3 regions of the Bacillus sp. ISL-77 genome follow, and region 1 is predicted to be linked to each of the others. Evidence: a T-box and tRNA genes for the amino acid it is inferred to sense, from the RefSeq annotation. Region 1 holds a T-box; the other regions hold tRNA genes.
The links. A T-box is a leader RNA that pairs with one kind of tRNA and senses whether it is charged. The one in region 1 lies ahead of argS (arginine--tRNA ligase), so its partner is inferred to be a tRNA-Arg.
Positions count from the first base shown of each region.

Region 2: it has a tRNA-Arg gene. The T-box ahead of argS (arginine--tRNA ligase) is inferred to sense a tRNA for this amino acid. The anticodon was not compared.
Region 3: it has a tRNA-Arg gene. The T-box ahead of argS (arginine--tRNA ligase) is inferred to sense a tRNA for this amino acid. The anticodon was not compared.

Region 1 is NZ_JAGGQY010000021.1:23,798-27,079, forward strand. Features, by position in the region: gene J7E77_RS08200 (DinB family protein) at 1-97, opposite strand, end outside; gene argS (arginine--tRNA ligase) at 161-1,855, opposite strand; T-box leader at 1,907-2,118, opposite strand; gene J7E77_RS08210 (alpha/beta-type small acid-soluble spore protein) at 2,224-2,478, shown strand; gene J7E77_RS08215 (hypothetical protein) at 2,664-2,939, shown strand; gene J7E77_RS08220 (TetR/AcrR family transcriptional regulator) at 3,013-3,282, opposite strand, start outside.
Region 2 is NZ_JAGGQY010000037.1:144,084-147,365, forward strand. Features, by position in the region: gene J7E77_RS15610 (HPr family phosphocarrier protein) at 1-258, shown strand; gene clpP (ATP-dependent Clp endopeptidase proteolytic subunit ClpP) at 349-960, opposite strand; tRNA gene J7E77_RS15620 (tRNA-Arg) at 1,163-1,234, shown strand; gene rpoN (RNA polymerase factor sigma-54) at 1,533-2,855, shown strand; gene J7E77_RS15630 (glutaredoxin family protein) at 2,870-3,133, shown strand; gene J7E77_RS15635 (sugar-binding transcriptional regulator) at 3,262-3,282, shown strand, end outside.
Region 3 is NZ_JAGGQY010000041.1:32,241-35,522, reverse strand. Features, by position in the region: gene J7E77_RS17485 (ArsR/SmtB family transcription factor) at 167-475, shown strand; gene J7E77_RS17480 (hypothetical protein) at 1,422-1,634, shown strand; tRNA gene J7E77_RS17475 (tRNA-Arg) at 1,738-1,811, opposite strand; gene J7E77_RS17470 (YwaF family protein) at 1,876-2,619, opposite strand; gene mutS (DNA mismatch repair protein MutS) at 2,850-3,282, shown strand, end outside.

The DNA.
Region 1 (3,282 bases):
CCGGTTGAACGTCAGCGATCCCCTCTTCTAGTGCATCAACACTTTTAACAAACCTATCCCTTGCTAACTCATAATGCTTAAATAATAATTCACTCATTTTGTTTTCCCTCCCATTCGATTACATAGCTATAGTTAAATTGATTTTTGCCTTGTCTGGAAACTACATTTCAACCGGAGCTTCCAATCCTAATAAACGTAATCCTTCTTTCAAAACTTCCGTTACTGCATAGACAAGTGCTAACCGTGCTTCCTGTTCTGGAGTGTCTTCAAGGATTTTTACCTCAGCATAATATTTATTGAAGGCTTGTGCTAGATCAATAACATATTTAGCCACTTGGGACGGGTCAAAGTTTATACAAGCTCTTCTAATAGCTGGCGAAAATTCCATTAAGAGGCTGGTTACCTTCCATTCCTTCTCCCAAGTATTTTCGTAGGTTAAAGCCCCTAACTCCGCATTTACATCCGCTTTTCGTAAAATAGAACAGGCACGAGCATAGGTATATTGAACATATGGACCTGTCTCTCCTTCGAAGCGGAGCATCTCTTCTAACGAAAATTCAATATCATTCATTCGATTGTTCTTTAAGTCATGGAAAATTACTGCTCCAACACCGACCTGTTTAGCCACATCCTCTTTGTTTGTGAGATTTGGATTTTTCACTTCAATATTATGCCTAGCCATCGCAATTGATTCATTTAAGACCTCTTCTAATAAAACTACCTTGCCTTTTCGCGTGGACATTTTCTTTCCATCTTTTAGCATCAACCCGAATGGAATATGATGCATTTGTTTCGACCAATCGTAGCCCATCTTTGCTAACACAGCCATTAACTGTTTGAAATGGAGGCTTTGTTCATGGCCAACCACATATAAGGATTGGACAAATTGGTATTCCTCCTGGCGATAAAGAGCCGCCGCTAAATCTCGGGTCGCATACAGCGTTGCCCCATCAGATTTTTTGATCAGGCATGGCGGCAGCTGTTCTTCGGTGAGCTCGACCACCTGTGCCTGTTCGGATTCGACCAATAGCTGTTTTTCTTCAAGAAGCTTGACGACACGCTCCATTTTGTCATTATAAAAGGCTTCGCCGGCATAAGAGTCAAATTCGACATTCATTAACTGGTATATTCGCGAAAACTCTTTTAATGACTCATCACGAAACCATTTCCAGAGTTTTAATGCTTGTTCGTCTCCATCTTCTAGTCTTTTAAACCAGCTGCGCCCTTGGTCTTCAAGGCTTGGATTCGTCTCCGCTTCTTCATGAAATTTTATATACAGGGTTAATAGCTCTTTAATCGGATTCTGTTTGACCTTTTCGGCATTTCCCCATAACTGATAGGCAGTGATCAGCTTCCCGAACTGTGTCCCCCAGTCACCAAGATGATTGATTTTAATGGGCTTGTAACCACATTTCTCGACAATTAATGCGAGCGAATTGCCAATCACGGTTGAACGCAAATGTCCCATTGAAAAGGGTTTAGCAATATTAGGGGAGGACATGTCGATGGTGACAGCACCTCCGTTCCCAAACGTAAGCGCACCATACTTCCCTTTTGCTGAGATGATATCATTCACTACTTTTTCAGAAGCCGTCTTTTTGTTTAGAAAGAGATTAAGATAGGCTCCCACCACTTCTACTTTTTCAAAAATGGGAGAGTTAATCTTCTTACTTAATTCCTCTGCAATTAGATTGGGGGATTTTCTTTTCACCTTCGCTAGTGTAAAACAGGGAAAGGCTAAATCACCGAGCTCTTGGTTCTTAGGTTTTTCAATCATCAGTTCCAGTTCTGTTTGTGAAATCTCATGGTCAAGCACTTCATGTAAAATGGCTGCAAGCTCCTGCTTAAAATTCATCTTTAAGACCTCCATTTATCTTTTAAAAAACAAAAAACTCCCGTCTCTACTAAAAGAGACGAGAGTTCATAATCCCGCGGTACCACTCTAATTGTTCAAAAGAACCAGCTTTCCTTTGTAACGGAGGATCCTCCGGCATACCCTACTCGAGTTCAGGTACACATCTCAAAAGTGCGCTTCATTATCTGTTCTGTTTCAGGCTCCCACCACCCCTGAATCGCTGGTACATCATAGATAACTACTCTCTTTATCATTGATTTTATCCGAATTTATTATCCGTATTATACTGGATTAAAATGGATTTTTCCAGTGATTTTGATTATTTTTTACATTCAGGTAATCCTACAACTAAAGGAGGGATTTTTATGGTGAGAAGAAGAAATAAAATCCTTGTCCCCGAGGCGCGCAATGGCTTAGATGCGTTGAAAGCGAAGGTCGCGAATACCGGGAACCCTGAGGATGCGAAATTTGAAGCAGCAGAAGAAGTGGGTGTTCCATTAATGAAGGGCTATAATGGTCAGCTCACGTCTGAACAGGCCGGTAAGGTTGGCGGCAGGCTGGGTGGCAGCATGGTCCGTGAGTTGGTCAAAATGGCACAAGAAAACTTAGCGAAGAAAAAGTAACGCCCGGGGCCTAAATTTGTTAGGTCCCCTTTTAATTTTTGGCTGTGTTAAAGGTCATTGTTGATTTTATAGCAAAGTTGATTGGTGCAAAAATCAACAGCCAAGTTTAACAGAGCAAAATTTTTAAAAAAAGTTTGACAATTTTGTGACAATTGATAGAATATTCTTACAAGGAGTTGATGGTGATGCAGGAAAAACACTTAAAGAGTATCTTCACATTTAAGAAAACAGCAATCTTTGGAAGCGGCCTAGGGCTCATTCTTATTTTGTTAGGTCAATTTGTAAACGGTTACAGTAATACTTATTTCTTAACTGCACTAGGATTTGGAATACTTGCCGGTTCTGTGGTCAATTACCTTTTTGGAACATTTTTAAGTTTAATGGAAGAACTCACTGGCAGCCGTAATAAGAATAGGCCAAAAATTGCCACTGCTTCAAAAAATATTTATCTTTTAAAATAAGAAATCGGTAGCGCCACTTAGTGTCGCACCAACTAGCTAAAAGACTTGTATAGAGGTACACACAAGTCTTTTTTTATGTGGACAAACCTTTTACTAAAAATACTTTCATGATTTCCGCGATTTGTTCCGAGCTCAGCGGCTGATGATTTCTTTCCCAGTCTGAAACTAGGGCAATATACATTTTTAAAAGAAGAAAGCTGGTAATTTCGGTGTCGTTCGGTGGGATTGCCCCTTTCGTGATAGCCGTGTCAATTTTCTGCTTTAAATAGGCAATGATTTCATCCTCAACATGCTGCAGCATTTCCGAAACCGCTAGAGTCCCCATTTCCGCTTCCTCTTGGAC
Region 2 (3,282 bases), on a different contig from region 1:
ATGTTAGTGAAACAAGTGGAAGTAAAATTAAAAACGGGTCTTCAAGCACGACCTGCGGCTCTTTTTGTTCAGGAAGCCAACCGATTTTCTGCGGATATTTTCCTAGAGAAGGATGGCAAGAAAGTAAATGCAAAGAGCATAATGGGCTTAATGAGCTTGGCTGTTGGCTCAGGTGTCATGATTGATATAGTAGCAGATGGCGATGATGAAGCATCTGCTATTGAAGCATTAGCTGATTTTATCCAAAAAGAACATTGATCTGAAAGAGGACCGGAGCCAATTGGAACCGGCCTTTTTTGGTTTTTAGCAAAAAAAACAACCGGCTAGATGCCGATTGCTTCCTTGTACTTATTTATTTTTATTTTTCTCATCTTCGATTAAATTACGAGTGATGATATGGTCGATTAAACCGTATTCTTTTGCACGTTCTGCTGTCATGAAGTTGTCGCGGTCTGTATCTTTGCTGATTACTTCAAGCGACTGTCCAGTCCGTTCGGCTAAAATTCCATTTAATTTTTCGCGAAGGAAAAGGATACGCTTTGCTGCAATTTCGATTTCAGTTGCTTGTCCTTGTGCACCGCCTAGTGGCTGGTGAATCATGACTTCAGCATTTGGAAGTGCATAACGCTTGCCTTTTTCACCTGCTGCTAGCAAGAAGGCACCCATGGATGCGGCCATACCGATACAAATAGTTTGTACCTTTGGTTTGATGAATTGCATGGTATCAAAAATAGCCATACCTGCGGTGATGCTGCCGCCTGGGCTGTTGATATATAAAGAAATATCTTTTTCAGGGTTATCCGCTTCAAGGAATAATAATTGTGCTACAATGCTGTTCGCCACATGGTCATCAATCGCACTACCAAGCATAATAATCCGGTCTTTTAACAGACGGGAATAAATGTCATAAGCACGCTCGCCCCGGTTTGTTTGTTCAATAACTGTAGGGATCAAATTCATTTTTCTTCCTCCTTTGATTGTAAAGATAAAAGTAATATGTATAGTTATCATACACTGATGGTCAATAAAGGTCAAACAATACCTCTTTAAAAATGTTCGACAACTTTCCCTAATTCAGCATAACCATTCCTGACTATTTTAAACAATTCTTTGCTTGCAATGTGAAGGAACCTGGCATATAATATGTAAGTCGCTAATATTTGCGCTCGTGGTGCAACGGATAGCACGTAAGCCTCCGAAGCTTAAAATGTGAGTTCGATTCTCGCCGAGCGCATCATGAAAACCCCCTGTTTTTTTAAAACAGGGGGTTTTTTATTTTGAAAAAAGGTTTCGATTTTCCAATAAAAGGTTAATTGCACAAAACATGCTCGAAATGGCACAAAACCTTTCAAAAATGGCACATAAAACGGAAAATCGGCACAAAACCACCGGAAATCGGCACAAAACCAAAACTTCATCCAAAAACCACTTAGCTTTTATTCCTCAAAAAGGCTTTCTTCCATCCTCGAATATCATTTTCTAATACCCGAAATTCCCTCTATCGTGTAAAATAGTAAACAGGGGGGATACGAATGAACTTGAAGGCCGGTTTATGGCAGCAGCAAACATTAAAATTGGCGATGACACAGGAGCTATCGCAGGCCATTGCATTGTTGCAGTACTCTGCCCATGAGTTAACTGCTTTTTTAGAAGATAAGGCACTTGAAAATCCCCTTTTGCAGGTTGAAAATGGCAATATCAAGCCAATGAATCCGCTCATTGACCGTAATCGTCGCAAACACCAAAAAGCGGAAAAGGACTGGATTGATCAAATTGCTGACAAACCATTTTCGCTTGAAGATTATTTACTGTCTCAAATAAAAATAACGAACCTAACGGTGGAACAATTAAGTGTGATACGCCATCTTATCCAAAATTTAGATGAAAACGGTTACTTTATTGGGAACCTTAGCGAAATCGCCAAAAACCTAAGTGTAATGGAAGATTCAGTTGAAGAATGCTTGGCCATTATCCAAACACTGGAGCCAGCAGGCATCGGGGCAAGAAACCTTCAAGAGTGCCTATTGATGCAAATATATTATCTAAATCCAGATAACGAACTCGCGCAAAAAATAATTGGCGATCATTTCATTCCATTCGCCGAAAAGAAGTGGAAGAAAATTGCTAAAGAACTGAAGGTAACCCTTAAGGATATACAAGATGTATACGATCAAATTCAAACATTGAATCCTAAGCCTGGGGCCATTTTAGGAAAAGAAGCAACCACGTATATTATCCCAGATGCAATCGTTGAGCAATCAAGCGAGGGACTAACCGTACGGATGTCTGATGAATCGCTGCCAAGGATTAGCCTCAATGAGCAGTATTATCATAAATTCAAAGACCAAGACCAACAGGTAAGCCGCTTTCTACAAGATAAACTCCAGGATTACCAGTGGATCCAAAAAAGCATTGAACAGCGTAAAGAGACGTTGACAAGGGTTGTAGCAAAAATCATTGAAAAACAGGCTTCATTTTTCCAAAAAGGGTCACAATACTTAGTGCCGTTGACGATGAAGGAAGTTGCTGGAGAACTTGATATCCATGAATCCACCGTCAGCCGAGCAGTCCGGGAAAAGTATGTGCAAACACCGATTGGGACGTTCGCGTTGAAAACATTTTTTACAAGTACCATACAAACCGTTTCGGATGATGAAAATACATCTTCCACACAGGTAAAGAAGAAAATTGCGACATTAATAGAAAAAGAGAATAAACAAAAACCGCTATCTGATCAAGAAATTGTCGAACATTTAAAAATAGAGGAAGGTATGGTGGTTTCAAGAAGGACGATCGCTAAGTACCGGGATCAATTGGGAATTCCCTCCTCTTCGAAAAGAAAAAGGTTTGAATGAAAGGAACAAAAACGATGGAGCAAACAACAATCACATTATATACAAGGAAAAGCTGCCCCCTATGTGACAAGGCAAAGTCTACACTTCTAGAGATAAACAAAGACTCGGAGTTTGCCTTAGAAGAAATTGATATTGAATCCAGTGATGAATTAACCGAACAATATGGTTTAATGATTCCAGTTGTTTATATTGACGGAGTAGAAGCAGGATTCGGTGTAATTAACAAATTTGACATAAGTAACCGTTTGCATGAAAAAAAAGCCAATTTTAATAGTTGAAATAGATTTTCACTCCTGTTACAATAAAAAACGTAGCAGGGGTGATTTTTTTTGAATGTAGTGGGACATAATTTGTCTATGGTGGACATTTTGAGACCAACTACATATAATAAAGGAGCATGAGATTCATGCAGTCATTAATCGATATC
Region 3 (3,282 bases), on a different contig from region 1:
CCTTTTCGAGAATAATATTGCAATACGGTTCATTACATTTCTCTAATCAAGTAATAATAGCTAATGTAGTAACACAATTTAGAATGCTATTGGATACTAAGACATCCTATTCTACATATAGTATAGGATATTTGACATATCGTGAAAGGACGATATAATGAATGTTATGAAACCAGTAGAAATTTTTAAAGCTCTAGGTAATGATACAAGACTGCAAATATTAGTTTGGCTAAAGGAACCGGAAAAGCATTTTTCGCCACAACCCGAGGAAGTGAGTGACTTAAAAAAATCAGGGGTATGTGTAACACAGTTCCATCAGAAATTAAATATTTCCCAATCAACTGCTTCGCAGCATCTTTCAATTCTACATCGAGCTGGACTTGTAAAAACAGAACGCCATGGCAAATTTACCTATTATAAAAGAAATGAAGAAGCTTTTCAGCGAATTAAAGAAATGATTGGGAAGGAAATATAGAAAGAAACTGATCTCTATTAAGGTTAAGATTTCAGTGTTCTTTCTATTTTTTTGTTCTTTCTTTACAGATCTAGCTGCCAATTGGTGGCTTTTCTATGTTATGTGACTAACGGGGCAACATTCCTTTAATAAGAGAACTGGAAAAAGACAAGTTTGTGAAGAAGTGTACTTAAAGTAACTGGCTTTACTTTAATAAACTATGATCGTCAAAAATGGCGGTCATTTTTTTTACTTTAGAATATGTAGTTAAGAATAGGAACGTATATATGATGGATCAGTAACTTAATGGGGCACTGGATGACGAAAGAGGGTTATATTTTATTACCATGTGCCTGATGATGGAAGCCTATGACGTGGAATCCGAAGCCTTGACGCATTACAAAAGATGATATTAATCGGTTCAATTTAGGGTGGTAACTATGACTAATAAATTTAGCAAGTAGGCCGTGCTAAAATCGTCTGAAAACCCATTCGTATCAAGGGTTAGAGGCGTATAGGTCTTAAGAGAAAGTATATGACGTAATAACCTTCGCCTATCGGCTCGGTGATGTAACCAAAGCTTATCAGCTTCAGTAACATCTAAAGATTATATAGATTATGTTCTAATAGAAGACTGCATAAGCAGGATTCAACTGAGCGTTAGCGAGGTTTAGTATTACGACATGACGATTAACGATTATACGTTAAACATAACCATAATAAAATCGTTATTTTACGTATGAGGTGAACCGATGAATACGCTAATAAAAGTAGATAATTGAGTTATTCGTTGTAAACTGTTAATGCAGCTGTGCGGTCCTTTTTACATATTAATGTAATTTATTTAACTCCACAATTTGGTAAGGAGGATGGTAAAATGAGACTAATAGAAAGGCTTATCACTCGCCCTTGAGAGGAGCTTGTTAAATGACTGATTTAACTTTTATTCAAAAGGAGAAGAATTATTGTGTTTGAAGACGTATTCTTATTACTAGCTATCTTTCTCTTATCTATTCTTGCCGTTTATGCTTATCAATCAAAAAAAAGACAAGAAGAGCTCGAAGCATATGAAGCACGTTTAAGTGAAGCTGGCATTAGAGAAATTGACCTAATGGACGGTGTTGAGTTTGAACAATATCGAGGTGTCCTACAGTTACAAAACTCTGTCCTACAGTCATAAAAACCACGTCCTACAGCTAACGAAAAAAAAAACGCAATGTCACGTGATTGTCCCGTATGATTGAACGGAAACAAATACGATAACACAGCGTTTCTTAAAAAGATGTCCCAGAGAGGATTCGAACCTCCGACCTACAGTTTAGGAAACTGTTGCTCTATCCTACTGAGCTACTGAGACAAATAAAATAGGAACGTTATTTATTATAATTTGTTAATTCTAAAAGGTCAATAAAAAGTTGAGATTATTGAATTGGCAGGTCTCTGGCCACTTCGTTTTTTTTCGCAGTCTTTTCACGGAAGATCAACCAGACGATTAGACTAAGCCCAATTAATAGTCCTTCAAGCGATAAAATGTACCATGGATAAGGTCCTAAAACATCTAATAAACTCGCACTGTCAGGTTTATGACTTAAGAACATATAATTTCCGTCTACCAGTTTATTGATCAACATAATAATCGGCATTAACACATTCAAAAAGATACATAATTTTAATACAGACCAAATCGTCGGTCGGTATCCCTTTGCCCATGTAAAATAAAGTGGCACCCAGATCTCCATCAAATGTGTATAAAAGAAATGGAAAAATCGAAAATGCGGGAAATCATAATTTAATGATGGTGTTAATAACGCCTGAGATGCGCCTAATAATGCAGTGAATAATAAAATCTCATAGATTATTTTTTTCTTAGTTAACAATAAAATGACGGTTAATATCAGACTAATACTGCACAATTCTAATGGGATGGCGTGACTGACATCCCAACTTCCATTTAAAAGCATCCAGGTATGATAAGTCGTTTCCATGATGATTAGTGAAATAGCGACCCCGATTTCAGTTCGTCTCCATTCATTAGCCTTCAATTTATCTCTAAACATGAATAGGCAGACTGAAACTAAGAGTAAGATAGAGATAATAACAAAGTGACTTGCAGAAAACATCTCAAAATCAAAGTTTTTGTTACTGCGGCCAAAAACTCCATCCATCTTACCACCACCCCTGTAGACAATAATCAAAACAATTATCAATTGTAAATTAATGCTAGTTTTACCTTAATAATTATATTCGATGGGATTTGCTTTTACTCCTCTTAAGAAATTTTAATTATTTCCTTTTTGATTATGATTAGGTTTTTTCTTCCTAATAAAGTCTTCTCGAATTATGGTATAATAATTTGTCGAAGAAAATCGAAAGTCTTTATTTAGTGGAGGTCATTATGGCTGCATATACGCCGATGATACAGCAATACTTAACAGTTAAGGCAGATTACCAAGATGCCTTTTTATTTTTTCGTTTAGGCGATTTTTATGAAATGTTTTTTGACGATGCGATTAAAGCTTCGCAAGAATTAGAAATAACTTTAACGAGCAGACAAGGTGGCACGGATGACCGAATTCCGATGTGCGGCGTTCCCTACCATGCGGCACCGAACTATATTGAACAACTCATTTCAAAAGGCTACAAAGTGGCCATTTGTGAGCAAGTGGAAGACCCGAAACTGACCAAAGGGATGGTGAAAAGGGAAGTTGTCCAATTGATCACACCGGGAACAGTGATGGAGGGCAAGGGGTTAAATGATAAAGAGAATAACTATATTGCCTCGATCACAAGCTTTGATGACCAAACCTATGGTTTTGCCTACAATGATA